2 regions of the Lawsonibacter sp. OA9 genome follow, and region 2 is predicted to be linked to the other one. Evidence: riboswitches for the same ligand, from Rfam matches in the RefSeq annotation. Region 2 holds a riboswitch; the other holds the start of a gene.

Region 1 (9,173 bases), 1.1 Mb from region 2:
GATCGATCTGGACCGCCGTCGGGCCGTCATGCGGGCCCACTCTGCCACCCACTTGCTGGATAAGGCCCTGCGCGCTGTTCTGGGCGATCACGTCCACCAGGCAGGCTCTCTAGTGGAGGCCGACCGGCTGCGTTTTGACTTCACCCACTTCTCCGCCATGACGGCAGAGGAGTTGGCCAAGGTCAGCGCCATGGTGAATGAGGCTGTGCTGGCCGGCTATGACATTGTGACCGAAGAGCTGCCCATTGAACAGGCCAAGCAGAAGGGGGCTATCGCCCTCTTTGGAGAGAAATATGGTGACGTGGTCCGAGTCGTGGACATGGGCCAAGGCTACTCCGTGGAGTTCTGCGGCGGTACTCACCTGGATAACACCGCCAAGGTGGGGGTGTTCCACATCTCCAGCGAGTTCTCTGTGGCCTCCGGCGTCCGCCGCATCGAGGCTACTACCGGTATGGCTTCTTTAGAGGTAATGAACCGCAATCAGGAGCTGCTCTTCCAGGCTGCTGCAGCCCTGAAGGCTAAACCCGGTGAGTTGCGGGAGAAGGCGGAGGCTGCCATGGGCGAGATTCGCCAGCTCCACCAGGCAGTGGAGAAGTTCAAGGCCCGTGAAGCGGTCAGCGAGGCCGAGCGATTCCTTTTCGCTGCCCATGAGGTAGGGGGCCTGAAGGTGCTTACCGCCACGGTGCCGGACGCGGATGCCGACCGTCTGCGCAAAATGGGGGACTTTTTGAAGGACAAGGAGCCCAACGTTGTGGCCGTCCTGGCCGCCATCAATGGGGAGAAGATTACCTTCTTGGCCGCCTGTGGCAAGGAGGCCGTCCAGAAGGGAGTCAAGGCCGGAGAGATCGTCAAGCAGGTGTCCGCCATCGCCGGCGGCTCCGGCGGCGGCAAGCCTGACTCCGCAATGGGCGGCGGCAAAGACCCGCTGATGGTGGACAACGCCCTCGCTATGGTGGATAACGTGGTATCCATGAAGCTGGGGCTGTGAGCCATGACCCGCGACGATCTCAAGCGCTTTTGCGCTCTGGATATTGACTTTGAAAGTATTGGCTTGATGGAGCCTGGACTTTCCTTGGAGCCTTATTTCTGTACTCCGATGAATGCCGAGCCGGTAGGGAGGCTGGGCTGCGACGGTATCCATTTTGTCCTTCTGCCCGGGGATGAGCGGGTGTTTTGCGTGGACCCCGCTATGGGGGAGCCGGGGACCTATGTCCTGCCAGTAGCGACAGATTTTCTGGAATTTTTGTCCTTTGTCCTCTACTGCCGGGATGCCAACCCCCTCTCCCAGATTTGGTGGCTGACGGAAGAACGGTTCCGGGAACTGTTGGAGGAGGACAAGAGGGCTGTCTGGCCTGGGTGTGAGACATTTTTTGCTGGGAAACAGACAGCCCTGGAGAGGATAGCAAGGGCCTTTGACCTGGCTCCCGCTGCCCCGTATCAGCAGGTCAAGGCCCTTCAGGCCGCCTTTGATCCCACGATTATGAAATTTTCCAACGAATACTATGATGTGCTGGGACTGGAGTATCCAGAGTGACAGGACAGGGATAAGGAAACGGGCTTTGCAGGGACAAGATCTTCCAGCATCGAAGTTCTATCTGCCTTCCTGATTTTGACTTTTTATGCTAACAGATACCGTGCGGCACGGTTAACTAGACCGTTGCCGCACGGCTCTTTTATCTTTCACTTTTGTTTAGATCTAATTTTGACTGTTTTTTAATCCATTTTGATTCATTTGCTTTAACCATATGTCCGTTCCAATCTAACACAAAAAATTTTCATATTTCCTAATTTAATATTGATTTCCTAGCCGGAATATGATAACATTTGTTTCATAAATAATATAGTTTTGAATTTTAATCCTTTTTTTGCTATCAAATATACTGGAGGGATACTATGAAGCGTGTTTACCTGACTAAGATGCGCCAGGGTGAACAGGTGGCCTACATTGGAAACGCCGATCCCCGCCTTCTGTGTCCGATGATTATCCATACCGATACTGACGATGAAAAATATCAGCGGGCTATTTCCCGCACCCGTGTCTCAGAGGTTGCCGCCTATGTGTTGGGAGACGGAGAATCCTCGCCCGGAATTCTTCCCGGCGCTCTGATTTTGGGAACCCGCTACCAGGACAGGCTTCCTGTTTGCCGGGCCTATGCCACGACAAAGGACAGCACGGGTCTGGATCAGACCATTGAGCTGTATTACATTGACCTCCCCGAGACGGAAGAGGAAATCGGCTCTCTGCAGGATACTTTGGATATTATGGATGGACAGCACCGTCTGACCGCTTTCTCCTCCCCCTATGTCCAGCTTCCAGAGCATGTGCCCTACGAGGTGAATTTTACCTTGTATGTCTGCCCCAGCCTTCAGGAGCGTCGTATGATTTTCCGTACTACAAACGAGAACCAGAAGCCGGTAAATGGCAACCTTCTGATGTGGTTCCGAGAGAAGTTGGGCCTGCTGAATGAGACAGAGGCTGACTTTCACCCAGTTGTCACCATGCTGAATACCCGCGCTGATTCCCCTCTGCGGGGCCGTATCATTATGGGCGACGAGGTGTTGCCTAAGGGCTATAAAGCCCAGCAGATTGTGAAGATTTTTGACAAGGCAAAATTTGCGGAACTTGAGGCAGGCGGCGCGCCGTTGTCTCAGGAGGCCCTGTACCAAGTGATTGTCACCTATCTGCGCGGCTGGGAAACCGCCTGCGAAGTCTCCTTTGCCTTCCCACAAAAGGGGGAGACTGCCACTAAAATCAGTGCCATCCGCTACATGCTCTTTATGCTCCCCACCTTCTGGGACGTGGCCATCCAGGCATCCACCAAGTTCAACGCCGCCCTGATGGCAGAGCTGCTGTGGTATTTGACTGATACCCTGCAATTGGAACATACCGGCGAAATTTTTTCTCCCAACTCAGTTTGGTCCTATGCCTTCCGAGGGGAGGGGGCGACGGTCAAGCTGGCTGAGGATCACGCCAGAATGCTCAAGCGTGAACTGCAGACCCAGCGTGTCAAACAGTTTAACCCTTTGGAGCAATGAGAGGAGTAGAGATGATATGACAAATTTGGAATCGGGTCAGCGGACTTCCCCCTTCCTCTCCTACTGTTGGGATGATTTAGACATGGCCTACATGCTGGAGGCGCTTCTGGCCGCCAAGGGCGTGGAACTGATTTGGGACAAGCGGTGCCTGAAGCTGGATGACAGCATCAGCCAGTTTATGTCTCTCGGGTGTGACTGCTCGGAGGTCATTCTTCTGGTCAGCAACTCCTATTTGAAGTCCCAAAGCTGCATGAAAGAGGTGCTAGAGGTGCTGAACGGCTCAGAGCCCCTGCAGCGCATCAGGCCTTTGATTCTTCCCTCTGCACAGATCTTTTCCCCTGAGGGCAGGGCCGGGTATGTCCAATACTGGGCCGGGGAGTATGAACACCTGCAGAAGGAGATACGCAAGATTGGACGGGGCGCTGCCGCCGGCAGCTTGAATCAGGATCTGGTTCTCTTAAACCAAATCTATGAAAACGCAGATCACTTTCTCTCCATGCTGGCCGACCGGTACAGCCCAACGGAGCTGCTTGAATTTGTGGAGCATTTCTGTGCTGGCCGTCAACAACAGGGTTGCATAAGCCGCCCCTCTTATCCTTTGACTGCACCAGGTGGGATTTCCTTGCGGTCTTAGTAGGCTGGAAAAGGCGGCGCCCCGGCTCTGAGTGGAATAGATGAAAACCGCGGCTGGGACGGGGAGGCCCTGTGTACTTGAAGCAAAAACGGTAAACGGACCCCATCTTCAAAAGGGACGGCCCTTGGGCCGTCCCTTAAAATTTTTTGGGAGATTCTCAACATTTTCCCCAGCCAGATTGTGTGATAAGCAGAGAGACAAAAAGGGAGGTGTCTTGTTTGGAACATAGCCAGAGCGGGGAGAAGATGGCCGCCCTCTACCGCCGATATGTGACCATGGTCTATCAGATCTGTCTGATGCTGATGAAAAATGTACCCGACGCAGAGGACGCCACCCAGACAGTCTTTCGAAAAGCGATGGAGCATGAGGGCCTCTTCCGTGATCCGGAGCATGAAAAGGCCTGGCTTATCGTTACCGCCCGGAACGAGTGCAAAAACCAGCTCAAGCACTGGTGGAGGACAAAGAGGGCGGGAGAAGAGATACTTCAGAACCTGACCTGGGAGCAGCCGTCGGACGGGGAGCTGTGGGATCTGATCCTTACCCTACCGGAGAAATACCGGATGGTGCTGTATCTCCACTACTACCAGGGTTACACCGCGCTGGAAACAGCGGAGATCTTGGGGAAGAACCCATCCACCATTCGTACCTGGCTGGTTCAGGCGAGATGGAAACTGAAAGAAATTTTGGAGGTGGAAGAGTATGGACGAGGATAAGCTCAAGCGGGTGTTTGACCAGATAAAACCCACTCAAGAGCAGGAACGGGTTATGCTGGACCGCCTCCTGACAGGGCAGAAGGAGGTCAAACCTGTGAGTCGAATGAAGAAGATGCCCGCTGTACTGGCGGCCGCCGCCGTGCTCCTGCTGGCCTGTGCCTTTACAGTGGCTACGGGGTTGGATCAGAAATTTGCGGCGCTGTTTGGGGCAGGGGAGCAGGAGACAAGGCTGATCAAAGACGGTGTGGTGCAGGTGGATCAAAGACACACCTATGAAAATGGATGGACGGTTGAAGTGGAACAAATGCTGGTGGACCGGTATACCTTGGCGGTCCTGCTGGACGTGATCGCCCCAGAGGAGACTGCCTTGTGGGGAGAGGACTATTCTGTTCTGGCAACTTCCGATATTGAGCCTGAGTCGGAAGAGAATGGCGTGGGCGGCTGGGTGTCCGGCTCCATTGTTTTACCAGATGATGATCCGGGTGACCATCACATCTCGATTTTGTGGTATCGGGGACCGACCACCTATCTTCAGGCAGATGCTCAGACATTTCTGGGTGGGGAATTTACGATTACTCCGTTGCGCCTGGTTGAAAAGATCACCTTTGAGAACTTGGCTGACTTTTCTCAGGAGCGGCATGACTTTTGTGTGAAACTGCCTGACCAGGACAGCGGACGACAATATGAGGCCGGGCTTCCCATTCAGGTGGGAGAAGACAATATGGTCCTGCAGTCGCTGTATGTTTCGCCCATCAGTGTTGCCTTTATGATTCAAGGAGAGGAAAACGATTTCCGTATGTGGGGGCCAGCGGCGTTTTCCGAAATACAAAGTACTACCGTTCTGAATCTGTTGGACGGCCAAACCGCATCTGTGGGCCGCGCAGTGAGCCAGAGCTATAATCCAGATACTGGGATGGGAGAATTTGTGTTCCAACTGAATCAGATTGTGGACCCGGATGAGGTGACATCCCTTACCATCTTAGGCCAGACCTTCTCTCTGGGAGGGCTGCTCCCGGTGGAGGAATAAAAACCTTGGCAATTCTGGCAAAAGGGGGTACAATGGTCTTACTAACAAACAAAGGAGGTTTCCCAATGTCTGACTGTCTGTTTTGTAAGATTGCGGAGGGGCAGATCCCGTCCAACAAAGTCTACGAGGACGAGGTATGCTTTGCCTTCCATGACATCGATCCCCAGGCGCCCACCCACTTTTTGGTTATCCCCAAGGCCCATATCGGATCTGTGGCCGAGGTGACAGAGGACAACGCCGACGTAGTGGCCCATATTTTCGCAGTCATCTCCAAAGTGACCAAGGAGCTGGGCCTGGACAGCTACCGTGTGGTGTCCAATATTGGGGAGCAGGCGGGCCAGTCTGTCCCCCATCTCCATTTCCATGTTCTGTCTGGCCGGGATATGACCTGGCCTCCAGGCTGAGGGAGAAGGGGATGGTACCGAATGATCCCGCCATCCTCCTCAGCTTCCTGAATACCCGGCTTAGGGATGACGGCTGCACCCTGGAGGAGCTGTGCGCGCAGCTGGATGTAGAGCAGAGCGGGGTGGAGGATAAGCTGGCTGCCATAGGCTACACCTACCATAGAGAGCGCAACCAATTCCTTTGATAGAGGAAGTCGGAAAAAAGGGTTGACAAGAGAGTTAGAATATGCTAACCTATACGTGGTTAGAGAGAGCTAACTCTCATCCTCCTTACACCTCCCTACTTTCACTTTTCCTGACTGAGGGCGCGCTCTGACCACCAGACGCTTGGGCGGGGCAGGCAATACCGCCGGGCAGACCGGGGCCGTGGATCATTCCACGGCTCCGGTTTTTCTTTCTGTATCAGAAAAAGGAAGATACCCCTTTCCATACTGGGTGAACTGTGATATAATCCTCATAGCTTTTTAGTTATGGGGTGTGCTGTTTATGTTCGTCAAGAATCCGGAATATTTTATGGCCATCGTCAAGGAGCGGAGCATCTCCAAAGCGGCGGAGCGGCTCTATCTCTCCCAACCCTATCTCAGCCAGTATCTGGCCAAGCTGGAGTCCAATCTGGGGGCCGTGTTGCTGGACCGTTCCCACTCGCCCCTGAAGCTGACGCCGGCAGGGGAGGTGTTCCATGCCTATCTGGAGCGCCAGAGTTATTTGGACCGGCAGCTGGTCAGCGACCTGCGGGATCTGCAGAACGAGAAGCGGCCTGTCCTCCACATCGGCGTATCCCCTTGGCGCGGCTCCACCCTACTGCCCGATGTGCTGCCCCTGTTCACCAAGCAATACTCCGACGTCCAGGTGGTCCTCCATGAGGCGCCGGTGCCCGAACTGGGGGATTTGGCGGCGGGCAGTGTCACGGACTTCTGCATCATGCACATCCCTGGGGATCTGACGGAGCTGACCTATGAACTGGTCATGCGGGAGCATATCTTCCTTTTGGCCCACCGGGACCACCCCCTGGTCCGAGGGCTCACCAGTACCTACGACGACCCCATACCCTTCCCCGACCTGCGGCAGCTGGAGCGGGAGCGTATCGTGATGCTGCCCCCGGACTGGCGGCTGTCCAAGCTGCTCCACAATACCTTCTCCGTCCATAACGTGGAGCCCCAGAATATTTTGGTGACTACCAACAACACCACAGCCATCAATCTGGTGGCGGAAAACATGGGCTTCGCCTTTTTACAGGAGAGCGGCATCTCTCGCACCCCATATCTGGACCGGCTGGCCTGCTTTACCATCGGAGAGCCGCCACTGACCTGCCCCATGGCGGTGGTCTACAAGAAAAATGGATTCCTGTCACCGGCGGCCAGAACGTTTATCGACCTGATCAAGGAGTATTACAGCCGCTTTGACCGTCCCGCCAACCTTTGAACAAATATCGGGCCTGATTTTCAGCAAAAGGGACGGAGAGAAACCACACCGCCCCCCTTGACGAGGGAGGAGGCCTATGCTAAACTGAATCCAAGCCCTGCGACTGACGGAAGTGGAGTGACCACGTGGAACAGGGCCCGGCGTGTGAAACGCCATATTGCCGACCGTCTGGGCGCACTATTGCTTAGTGCGCCCTTTTATTTTTGCGGGCGCAACAGGAAGGAGTTATGGAAGATGAAGACTGACATCGAGATCGCCCAGGCCGCGGAGATGCTTCCAATTGGCCAGGTGGCCCACAAGGCGGGGGTCAGCGAGGAACTGCTGGAATACTATGGGCGCTATAAGGCTAAAATCGACATCACCCCCCTGCGGGACAAGGCCCGGAAGGGCAAGCTGATCCTGGTCACCGCTATCAATCCGACCCCCGCCGGAGAGGGCAAGACCACCACCTCCGTTGGGCTGGCTGACGCGCTGAAAAAGCTGGACAAGAACGTAATCCTGGCCCTGCGGGAGCCCTCCCTTGGCCCTGTGTTCGGCGTCAAGGGCGGCGCCGCCGGTGGTGGTTACGCCCAGGTGGTGCCTATGGAGGATATCAACCTCCACTTCACCGGCGACTTCCACGCCATCGGAGCGGCCAATAACCTTCTGGCCGCCATGTTGGACAACCATATCCAGCAGGGTAACGAGCTGGGCATCGACGTGAAGAAGATCACCTGGCGCCGCTGTGTGGATATGAACGACCGGCAGTTGCGAAATATCGTGGACGGCCTGGGCGGCCGGATGCAGGGCGTCCCGCGAGAGGACGGCTTTGATATCACGGTGGCCAGCGAGATCATGGCGGTCCTGTGTCTGGCCACCGGCCTGAAGGATTTGAAGGAGCGGCTGGCTCGTATCATCGTGGGCTACACCTATGACGACCGGCCGGTGACCGCCGCCGACCTAAAGGCCCAGGGAGCCATGGCCGCCCTGCTGAAGGACGCCATCAAGCCCAATCTGGTCCAGACGCTGGAGAACACTCCCGCCTTTGTCCACGGCGGCCCCTTTGCCAACATCGCCCACGGCTGCAACTCCGTCTCCGCCACTGACACCGCCCTGAAGCTGGCCGACTATGTGGTCACCGAGGCGGGCTTCGGAGCTGACCTGGGTGCGGAGAAGTTTCTGGACATCAAATGCCGGGCCGCCGGACTGACCCCGGACGCGGTGGTCATTGTAGCCACAGTCAAGGCGCTGAAGTACAACGGCGGTGTGCCCAAGGCCCAGTTGGGAGAGGAAAACCTGGAGGCGTTGGAGCGGGGCCTGCCCAATCTACTCAAGCATGTGGAGAATATCACCCAGGTCTTCGGTTTGCCCTGTGTGGTGGCCATCAACCGTTTTGTCAACGATACCGACAGAGAGCTGGACCTGATTCGCTCCAAGTGTAAAGAACTGGGGGTCAACGTGGCCTTGTCCGAAGTGTGGGGCAGAGGGGGCGAGGGTGGTATCGAACTGGCTCAGGAGGTGCTCCGCCTGTGTGAGCAGCCCAAGAAGTTTACCTACGCCTATGAGTTAGATCAGCCTCTAAAGAGCAAGATCGAGGCTGTGGTGAAAAAGATATATGGGGGCGTGGGCGTGAGCTATTCCGCTGCCGCATCCAAGGAGCTGGAGCGGCTGGAGAGGATGGGCATGGGCGGCCTGCCCGTGTGCATGGCCAAGACCCAGTATTCCCTCACCGATGACCAGACCAGGCTGGGCCGCCCCGAGGGCTTTACCATTACGGTGTCCAAGGTGAAGGTGTCCGCGGGCGCCGGCTTTGTGGTGGTCCAGACTGGGGATATTATGACTATGCCTGGCCTGCCCAAGGTACCCTCCGCGGAAAAGATCGACGTGGATGAGAACGGAGTAATCTCCGGCCTGTTCTGAGGGGGGCGCATGGATAACCATTTCAATTCCCCCGCCCA
Region 2 (9,173 bases):
CATCGCTGTTCCACTGGACCTGGAAGTCGGTATCATACATTTCAATGCTGGAGGTGCTGGTATTTTTTACAGTCACCTCAGCCACCAAAAGCTCATTGCCTTCAGCGGGGAGATATCCCTCGTACTCCTTGGCCATGTGGGCGCTGTTGACCGTATAATCAAAGAAATAAGTGTGTACAGTGTCCGCAATCCGTCCCTCGCCATAGCCGTCTTCCGCGTGTACGTTGCCGCTGCTGTCAGCGGTCCCGCCAGTGGAGGGAGTGCCGCCTGTGCCACAGGCGGCCAGAGTGAGGGAGAGCGCCAGTGCCGCCGCGATAGAGATAAGTTTTTTCATGTTTTACAGTCCTTTCAATATCCTCTGATTTAAAATTAAAAAGGTGTGCTTTTATAAAGGGGATGGAAATGGAAAAATGTTGAAAAAAACTTGCCCAATCAGGTGCCTTGTGATATATTTAGGAACTGGAAAGGTGTGGAGCAAAAATTTGTAAAGGTACACCTTTTCAAAATATTTCTATCCGGAGAGAAACATACTGCTTATCTTTCCAACTATGATGCATACCCCTTCTGCCCTGGAGCGACCAGGACAGAAGGGTGTTTTTTTTACAATTCTCGCTGTAAATAGTGTAGTAGGCTGGACAGATCATCAAATTTTTTCCAGATCAGCGAATCCAACTCAGGGGAAGAGGGGATCAGGTCTGGTATCATCACAGCGGTCATCCCCGCACTGAGGGCGGAGCGGATACCGTTGGGGGAGTCCTCAACAGCAACCGCCTTGGCCGGAGAGACGCCCAGCCTCTGGCAGGCCGCCCGATAGATCTCCGGGTCCGGCTTGCTCTTGGATACCTGGTCCCCGGTCACAACGGCCTGGAAGTATCGGCCCAGACCGGAGTGCTCCAACCGGTACATGGTCCGGTCGTAATAGGTGGAGGTTGCCAACGCCAAGGGCATCTTCCGTGATTGAAGAAACTCCAGAACCTCACGGGCGCCCTCCTTGACCGGGACGCCCTCCCGCTCCATCCGCTCGGTGGCTAACCGGGAGCGGAGCTCCATAAAGGGCTCGTGAGGAAAGTCGGGCCCCAAGAGCCGGGGCAGAAGGGCCAGCACATCCCCGCGGCCCCGGCCCACTACCTCTGGATAGCAGTCTGCCGCCTGAGGGCAACCCATCTGCCGGCCGGCTTCCTCCCAGGCCCAGTAACCCAGACGCTCGGTGTCAAAGAGGGTGCCGTCGGCGTCAAATACTACGCCCTCCAATTCTTTCTTGTTCATACCTTCCCGATATCGGTGCGGAAGTGCATATCCCGGAAGGATATGGGCTTGGCCGCCTCATAGGCCCTAGAGATGGCCTCCTCCAGATTGGACCCGGTGGTGGTGACCCCCAGTACACGGCCGCCCGCGGTGAGGATCGAGCCGTCCTTGCCAATCTTTGTGCCGGCGTGGAATACGGTGGCCAGCCTGCCCGCCTCATCCAGTCCGGAGATAGGGTAACCGCTCTGGTATTTCACCGGGTAGCCTCCGGAGGCCAGCACCAGACAGCAGGCGGCGCCCTTCTTCCATTTGATTTCGCACCGGTCCAGGGTGCCGTCCACACAGGCCTCGAAGATGTCCAGCAGGTCGCTGTCCAGCATGGACAGGATGGGCTGGGTCTCCGGGTCGCCAAACCGGGCATTGTACTCTACCACTCTGGGGCCGTCCTTGGTGAGCATTAGGCCGAAGTAGATGACCCCCTTAAAGGGACGCCCTTCCGCCTTCATAGCAGCCACAGTGGGTAGAAAAATCTTGTCCATGCACTCCTTCGCAATCTCCGGGGTGTACTTGGGAGAGGGACAGAAGGCGCCCATGCCCCCGGTGTTGGGTCCCTGGTTTCCGTCATAGGCCCGTTTGTGGTCCTGGCTGGACAGCATGGGGACCAGGTGCTCCCCGTCACAGAAGGCCAGCACAGTGACCTCAGGGCCTACCATACACTCCTCGATGACCACAGTGGAGCCGGAGTCACCGAACTTTCTGCCCTCCATCATGTCTCGGACGGCGGCCTCGGCCTCCTCCACAGTGGCGGCCACCACTACCCCCTTACCCAGAGCCAGGCCGTCGGCCTTGACTACGATGGGAGCCCCCTGCGCCCGAATATAGGACAGGGCGTTGTCTAAGTCGGTAAAGGTCTCATATTTGGCGGTGGGGATGTGGTACTTCTTCATCAGCCCTTTGGAAAAGGCCTTGCTGGCCTCGATGATGGCGGCGTTGGCACGGGGGCCGAAGGCGCGGATGCCCGCCGCCTCCAGGGCGTCTACCATACCCAGGGCCAGAGGGTCATCCGGGGCTACCATGACAAAGTCCATGGCGTTCTCCCTGGCCCATTGGACCATGCCCTCCACATCGGTGGCTTTGATGGGGACACACTTGGCCACCTGGGCGATGCCACCGTTGCCGGGGGCGCAGTATAACTCCGTGACCCTAGGGCTCTGGGCCAGCTTCCAGCAGATGGCGTGCTCACGCCCGCCTCCGCCGACGACTAAAACTTTCATAATATGCTCCTTTCATACGGGCGGCCATAGACCATCCAGTTTAGCGGAGTTTCTACCAAAGGCAGAAAGGATATTAATGCTGTCCGAAAGCGAATTTATTTTGCCGCAGGACACTATGCCCCCTGGCCGTGCGGCGGTTAAAAGCATCTTTTTCATTGAAAAGGCAAGGGGGGTATCGGCGGCGGCTCCCTTAAGAACCGACGCCGTATCCAGAGGGGCAAAGCCCCCACTGAAAGTGCTTAATGGTGGAACAGTCTGATTCCGGTAAATGCCATGACCATGCCGTACTTGTCCGCCGTGGCGATGACCTGATCGTCCCGGATGGAACCGCCGGGCTGGGCAATGTACTGAACACCGGACTTCCTGGCCCGCTCCACGTTGTCCCCGAAGGGGAAGAAGGCGTCGGAGCCCACGGTGACGCCGGACATCTGGGCGATCCAATCTTTCTTTTCCTGCTCTGTCAACACATCGGGCTTCACTTTGAAGGTGTTCTGCCACACGCCTTCGGCCAGCACGTCGTCGTGCTCGTCGGAGATATAGATGTCGATGGCGTTATCCCGGTCAGGGCGGCGGATGTGGTCTACGAACTGCAGCCCCAAAACCTTGGGGTGCTGACGCAGCCACCAGATATCCGCCTTGTTGCCCGCCAGACGGGTGCAGTGGATGCGGCTCTGCTGGCCGGCACCTACACCGATGGTCATGCCATCCTTGACATAGCACACGGAGTTGGACTGGGTGTACTTCAAAGTGATGAGGGACAGGAGCATATCGTTTTTGGCCTGCTGGGACAGCTCCTTGTTTGCGGTGACCAGGTTAGAGAGCATCTCCTCGCTGATATCCAGGTCGTTATAGCCCTGCTCAAAGGTGATACCGAAAATGTTGCGGCGCTCAATAGGGGCGGGCTGGTACTCCGGGTCGATCTGAACCACATTATAGCTGCCCTTGCGTTTCATTTTCAGGATCTCCAGGGCTTCATCAGTATAGCCGGGGGCGATGACGCCGTCGGACACCTCGGCGGCCAGGAAGCGGGCGGTGTCTCCGTCACACACATCAGACAGGGCGGCCCAGTCCCCGAAGGAGCACAGCCGGTCGGCACCTCGGGCCCGGATATAGGCGCAGGCGATAGGGGACAGGTCCCCTTCTGGAGCGAAATAGATGTGCCGCTCGGTATCGGACAGGGGCAGGCCCAGGGCGGCTCCGGCGGGAGAGACGTGCTTGAAGGAGGCGGCGGCGGGCAGGCCGGTGGCTTTCTTCAGAGCCTTCACCAACTGCCAGGAGTTGAGAGCATCCATAAAGTTGATATAGCCCGGCTTGCCATTGAGCACCTTGAGGGGCAGATCGCCCTGCTCCATAAAGATGCGGGCGGGCTTCTGGTTGGGGTTGCAGCCGTATTTCAGTTCCAGTTCATTCATGTGAGCGTACTTCCTTTCTGGCGGTGTTCAGCCATGCTTGTTGATGATGACGGTCTCCCTGGCGCCGCTGGCCAGGTCGATGTACTGGACGAACAGGGATACTTTATTGTCGTGGTTCAGGTTGGCCCAGAGCTCTTCCGCCCAGGTCTGAGCGTCCGGGGCCTCGATGGCCACCTTCCGGGGCTCGCCCTCGAAGGAGGGCAGAGGGTCCAGGTTCTCCTGATAGGTGTGGATGAAGTGGCCGGTGCCGGCCACAGGGGCGTCGTACTCATAGAAGTAGCGGTGGTTGCAGCTGGGATCACCGTCAGCCGACTTCAGGATGGATAGCTGATAACTGCCGTCGGCCTCCACCACACCAGAGATGCGGGGGGTGTAGTTGGGGGGATCGGGCTCAAAGCAGCGGGTGCGAAGGGCCTCGATATAGCTCTTGCCATCCAGAAGGAACCGCTGGATGGTGTCGGTCTGGTCCCCGTTAGTGACTACGGTGGCCCCGTTTACCACCCTCACAGGATGGTAGATAATGAGAGAGGGGTCCACCATCTTGCTCTCGTCAAATGCCTTGGTGCGGATGCCGTCCTCGGTTTCCTCAAAAACCCGGTTGCGGCTGTTCTCACTGCGGCCCATAATGAAATAGGCGATGGCGGCCTTGCTGTTGTCGGCGGTGCGGCCCAGGACGATGCCGCGGCCAGGATAGGGATGGTTGGAAAGGATCTCCTTCAGATCATGTGTCTTCACAGTATTCCTCCTTTGTTGTAAAAAAAGGGCGCACCAGTTCTGTGAATTGGTGCGCCCAGACGGTCGGCCTTGTATTACGCGATACTCCCCGTGGTCATTTCCACTTACCGTCAGTCATATCGCACAGTTACATTGTAGCAAAAAAGGGTAAGAAAAGCAAATTCATTCTGCGTTCCGCGTTCCGTGTTCTGGATGCTCCAAAACACGGACGGTCCGCCCCTCCACCTTTAGCCGGTCCTGACAGAACAGGGACACGGCTTGGGGGAGCAGCTGCCACTCGCACTGCTCCATGATGCGCCGCTGGAGTACCTCCGGCGTGTCGTCGGGGAGGACCTCCACCGCCTTTTGAGAGACGATGGGGCCGCCATCGCACTCCTCACTGACAAAGTGGACAGTGGCGCCGGACAGCTTGACCCCATACTCCAGGGCCTTCTCATGGACATGGAGGCCGTAGCACCCTGGGCCGGCGAAGGAAGGGATGAGGGCGGGATGGACATTGAGGATGGCGTTGGGGAAGGCGCGGACCATCTCGCCAGTCAGAATGACCATAAAGCCGGCCAATACCACCAGGTCGATATCCAATCCCTTCAGCTTGTCTACCAGGGCCGCAGTCATGGCCTGGCTGGAGGGGTAGTCCTTTCGGGCCGCCACATAGCCGGGGATGCCGGCGGCCTTGGCCCGCTCCAGGGCATAGGCGCTGGGGGTGGAGGAAATGACAGCGGTGATTCGACCGTTGATCAGCTCACCCCGCCCCTGGGCGTCGATGAGGGCCTGGAGATTGGTGCCGCCCCCGGATACCAAAACCGCGATATTTTTCATTTGACTAACTCCACACCGTCGCTGCCAGAAACCACAGAGCCGACCTGATAGGCATTCTCGCCCGCATCCGTCAGAGTGGAGAGAGCCCGCTCCGCCTGAACAGCGGGGATGGCCAGGATCATGCCCAGGCCCATGTTGAAGGTGTTGTACATATCCCGCTCCGGGATGTTTCCCTTCCGCTGGATCAGATCAAAGATGGGCAGCTTGGGGAAGGTCTTGAGATCAATGCGGGCGGTGAGGCCGTCTGTCATCATTCGGGGCACGTTCTCGTAGAACCCGCCGCCGGTAATATGACTGATGGCGTGAATATCTACTCCGGCCTTCAGCAGAGCCTTGACCGCCTTGACATAGATGCGGGTGGGGGCCAACAAAGTCTCGCCCAGGCTCCGGCCGCCCAGCTCCTCCATGGGGGAGGTCAGGTCAGTGTGCTCCACATCCAGAGCCTTGCGGACCAGAGAGAACCCGTTGGAGTGGACGCCGGTGGAGCCAAGTCCGATGAGTACGTCGCCGGTGGATAGGCGCTTGCCGTCAATGATATTTTCCTCGTCCACGATGCCCACAGAGAAGCCGGCCAGGTCATAGTCCTCGTCGGGCATGACGCCGGGGTGTTCAGCGGTCTCGCCGCCCACCAGGGCGCACTCAGACTGGCGGCAGCCCTCGGCGATGCCGGCGACGATCTCGGCAATACGGGCGGGATCATTCCGGCCACAGGCGATGTAGTCCAGGAAAAACAGGGGAGAGGCGCCGCCGCAGATGATGTCGTTGACGCACATAGCCACGCAGTCGATGCCGATGGTGTCGTGCTTGTTCAGCAGCATGGCCAGCCGCAGTTTGGTGCCCACGCCGTCGGTGCCAGACACCAGCACTGGTTTTTTCATGCCGGCCATGTCGGGGGCAAACATACCGCCGAAGCCGCCCAGAGTACCCATGACACCGGGAATATAAGTGGATTCCACCATAGGCTTGATGCGCTGAACAGCCTCATAGCCAGCGGTGACGTCTACGCCGGCGGCGGCATAGGAAGCGGAGTGGGAGTTTTTCATCTTCAGACCTCCAGATCAAATTAGAACTTAAAAGTCAGGAATTGTGGAGTGCGCCCCAGACGGAACAGTGGAGTTCAGCCCGGCAGGACCGGAGCCATTCTGACTTCACATTCCGGTTGGGATGGCGTGCTGACGCCTATTCTTTGCCGCTCCAGCAGTAAGTACACACCTTGTCCCGGTCCAGACCGATGGCCTCCAGCAGGCCATCCAGAGACTGGTAGCCGAGAGAGTCAAAACCGAGCTTCTCACAGATGGCCTTGAGCATGCACTGGCCTCGTTCAGTGCGGGCGTCAGAGTACTCCTCCAGGTGGAGCTGGCCCTCGTCCCCCTCCAGCTCCTGGACCGTACGGCGGGCCAACAGGTCCATGTCCGAGTTGCCACGGGAGAAGTTGAGGTATTTGCAGCTGTACATAATGGGGGGGCAGGCGGAGCGCATATGGACCTCCTCCGCCCCGGACTCATAGAGAAATTCCACCGTTTCCCGGAGCTGGGTTCCCCGGACGATGGAGTCGTCCACGAAGAGCAGTTTCTTGCCCTCAATGAGCTCGGGTACCGGAATCTGCTTCATCTTGGCCACCTGATTCCGAACGTCCTGGTTGGTGGGCATAAAGGAACGGGGCCAGGTGGGGGTATACTTGACAAAGGGGCGGGCAAATGGCTTGCCGCTGCGGTTGGCATAGCCGATGGCGTGGGGCACGCCGGAGTCGGGCACACCGGCCACATAGTCCACCTTGGGGAGAAGACCGTGGAGAACCTCATCCCGGGCCATAATCTCGCCATTCTGATAGCGCATGACCTCCACATTTTTCCCCTCATAGTTGGAGTTGGGGTAGCCGTAGTAGGTCCACAAAAAGGCGCAGATCTTCATCTCCTCGCCGGCGGGGGACAGGGTTTCATACCCGTCAGCCGTAATACGCACGATCTCTCTCGGCCCCAGCTCATAGGCGTCGGCATAACCCAGCTTATGGTAGGCGAAGGACTCGAAGGACACACAACAGCCCTCCTGGTTCTGGCCCACCAGGACCGGCAGCCGGCCCAACTTGTCCCGGGCGGCGATGATCTCCCCCTTGTCGGTGAGGACGAGCAGGGTCATGGAGCCCTTGATTTCGTCCTGGGCGTGGAGGATACCGGACACCAGATCATCTTTCTGGTTGATGAGGGCCGCGGTCAGCTCGGTAGCGTTGACCTTGCCGGAGCTCATGGCCATAAACTGATGGCCGTGGTCGGAGAAATACTGCTGGATCAGCTCCTCGGCATTGTTGATGATGCCCACGGTGGTGATGGCGTACAGGCCTAAGTGGGATCGGACCAGCAGGGGCTGAGGATCGGTATCGCTGATGCAGCCGATGCCGCTGCAACCGTGGAAGTCAGACAGATCCTTCTCGAACTTGGTGCGGAAGGGGGTGTTCTCGATGGAGTGGATCTGGCGCTGGAATCCGTCCTGGGGGTCATGGATCAACATACCGCCCCGGCGGGTACCCAGATGGGAGTGGTAGTCCACTCCGAAAAAGATATCGAGGGTCACGTCCCGCTTGGAAACGGCCCCAAAAAAACCACCCATTTATTTGCTCCTTACTTTTTGCGTTTGTGCAGGAAAAACCAGGCAGCTCCAACCAGTCCCGCAAGGATCAGCAGCATGAAAGGCAACGCGATGGGGCTGCTGCTGATAAGAATGGCGGTGGGGCCGTCCTGCCCGCCAATGATACCGACGTCCACGATTTAGGCGAAGAACAGCTTGGACAGGGTCATGGGATCGATGTACTTGCCGTCCTTGTAGACCCGCATATTGCCGGAGGCCACCTCGTCGATGAGCATAACCTTGCCGTCCGCGTCGTAGCCGAACTCGAACTTGATGTCGTACAGGACCATGCCCTTCTCCTTCAGGTCGTCGGCCACGATCTGGGTGATCTTCTGAGTCTCCTCCTTGATGGCGTCGTACTGCTCCTCGGTCATGACACCCAGAGCGACCAGACCGTCCTTGGTGACCAGGGGATCGCCCAGGGCGTCATTCTTAAAGGTAGTTTCCACATAGGCGGGCAGGTCGGCACCCTCGGCGATGTACTCCCCATAGCGGCGGAGGAAGGAGCCCACTGCCTTGTGGCGGCAGATGACCTCCAGCCCGTGGCCAAACACCTTGGCAGGCTTGACCTCCATGGTGGTGTTCTTCAGGTCGGCGGACACATAGTGGGTGGGGATGCCGGCAGCGTTGATTTTTTCAAAGAAATAAATGGACATCCGAAGGTTCACGTCGCCCACGCCATCGATGGTCAGGCCCACAGAGTTTTCGCCGGGATCGAACACGCCGTCCTTGCCGGTGCAGTCGTCCTTGAACTTCAGCAGGTAGTTGCCGTTGTCCAGAGCAAACACGTCCTTGGTCTTACCAGTGTAAACAAGCTTCTTTTCCATGATGACATTCCTCCATGTATGAAATTGAAATGGATGCTGAGTGTATTTGGGATAAAAAATGGAACAGGCGAAAAGGAAAACGGGGATATAGACAAAAAAGGAGCACAACGAAACAAAGAGGAGGGCGAATCCGCCTCCACCGCCCAGAGAGGCCTCTGTCTGAAAGACGGCCCGGTAGATCTCATTCGGGGTGGGGAACAGCATTCCCCAGAGGGGGGTGGAGAGGATCCACAGGAGCA

The links. A riboswitch is a leader RNA that binds a small molecule or an ion and turns the genes downstream of it on or off. The one in region 2 is predicted to bind ZMP and ZTP.
Region 1: linked by a shared signal. The riboswitch ahead of MCG44_RS05670 (formate--tetrahydrofolate ligase) and the one ahead of MCG44_RS11175 (IMP cyclohydrolase) in region 2 are both predicted to bind ZMP and ZTP.

Annotation. Positions count from the first base shown of each region.
Region 1 covers NZ_JAKNTI010000022.1:948,306-957,478, forward strand. Annotated here, with positions in the region: gene alaS (alanine--tRNA ligase) at 1-988, shown strand, start outside; gene MCG44_RS05630 (hypothetical protein) at 992-1,534, shown strand; gene MCG44_RS05635 (DGQHR domain-containing protein) at 1,894-3,036, shown strand; gene MCG44_RS05640 (toll/interleukin-1 receptor domain-containing protein) at 3,053-3,670, shown strand; gene MCG44_RS05645 (RNA polymerase sigma factor) at 3,880-4,383, shown strand; gene MCG44_RS05650 (cyclase family protein) at 4,370-5,410, shown strand; gene MCG44_RS05655 (histidine triad nucleotide-binding protein) at 5,476-5,814, shown strand; gene MCG44_RS05660 (DUF4250 domain-containing protein) at 5,826-5,999, shown strand; gene MCG44_RS05665 (LysR family transcriptional regulator) at 6,301-7,236, shown strand; ZMP/ZTP riboswitch at 7,326-7,417, shown strand; gene MCG44_RS05670 (formate--tetrahydrofolate ligase) at 7,471-9,135, shown strand; gene MCG44_RS05675 (formate/nitrite transporter family protein) at 9,145-9,173, shown strand, end outside.
Region 2 covers NZ_JAKNTI010000022.1:2,052,349-2,061,521, reverse strand. Annotated here, with positions in the region: gene MCG44_RS11195 (DUF4352 domain-containing protein) at 1-334, opposite strand, end outside; gene MCG44_RS11190 (HAD family hydrolase) at 601-1,266, opposite strand; gene purD (phosphoribosylamine--glycine ligase) at 1,263-2,519, opposite strand; gene MCG44_RS11180 (phosphoribosylaminoimidazolecarboxamide formyltransferase) at 2,759-3,931, opposite strand; gene MCG44_RS11175 (IMP cyclohydrolase) at 3,959-4,666, opposite strand; ZMP/ZTP riboswitch at 4,713-4,794, opposite strand; gene purN (phosphoribosylglycinamide formyltransferase) at 4,829-5,485, opposite strand; gene purM (phosphoribosylformylglycinamidine cyclo-ligase) at 5,482-6,528, opposite strand; gene MCG44_RS11160 (amidophosphoribosyltransferase) at 6,665-8,089, opposite strand; gene MCG44_RS11155 (hypothetical protein) at 8,101-8,244, opposite strand; gene MCG44_RS15175 (phosphoribosylaminoimidazolesuccinocarboxamide synthase) at 8,248-9,173, opposite strand, start outside.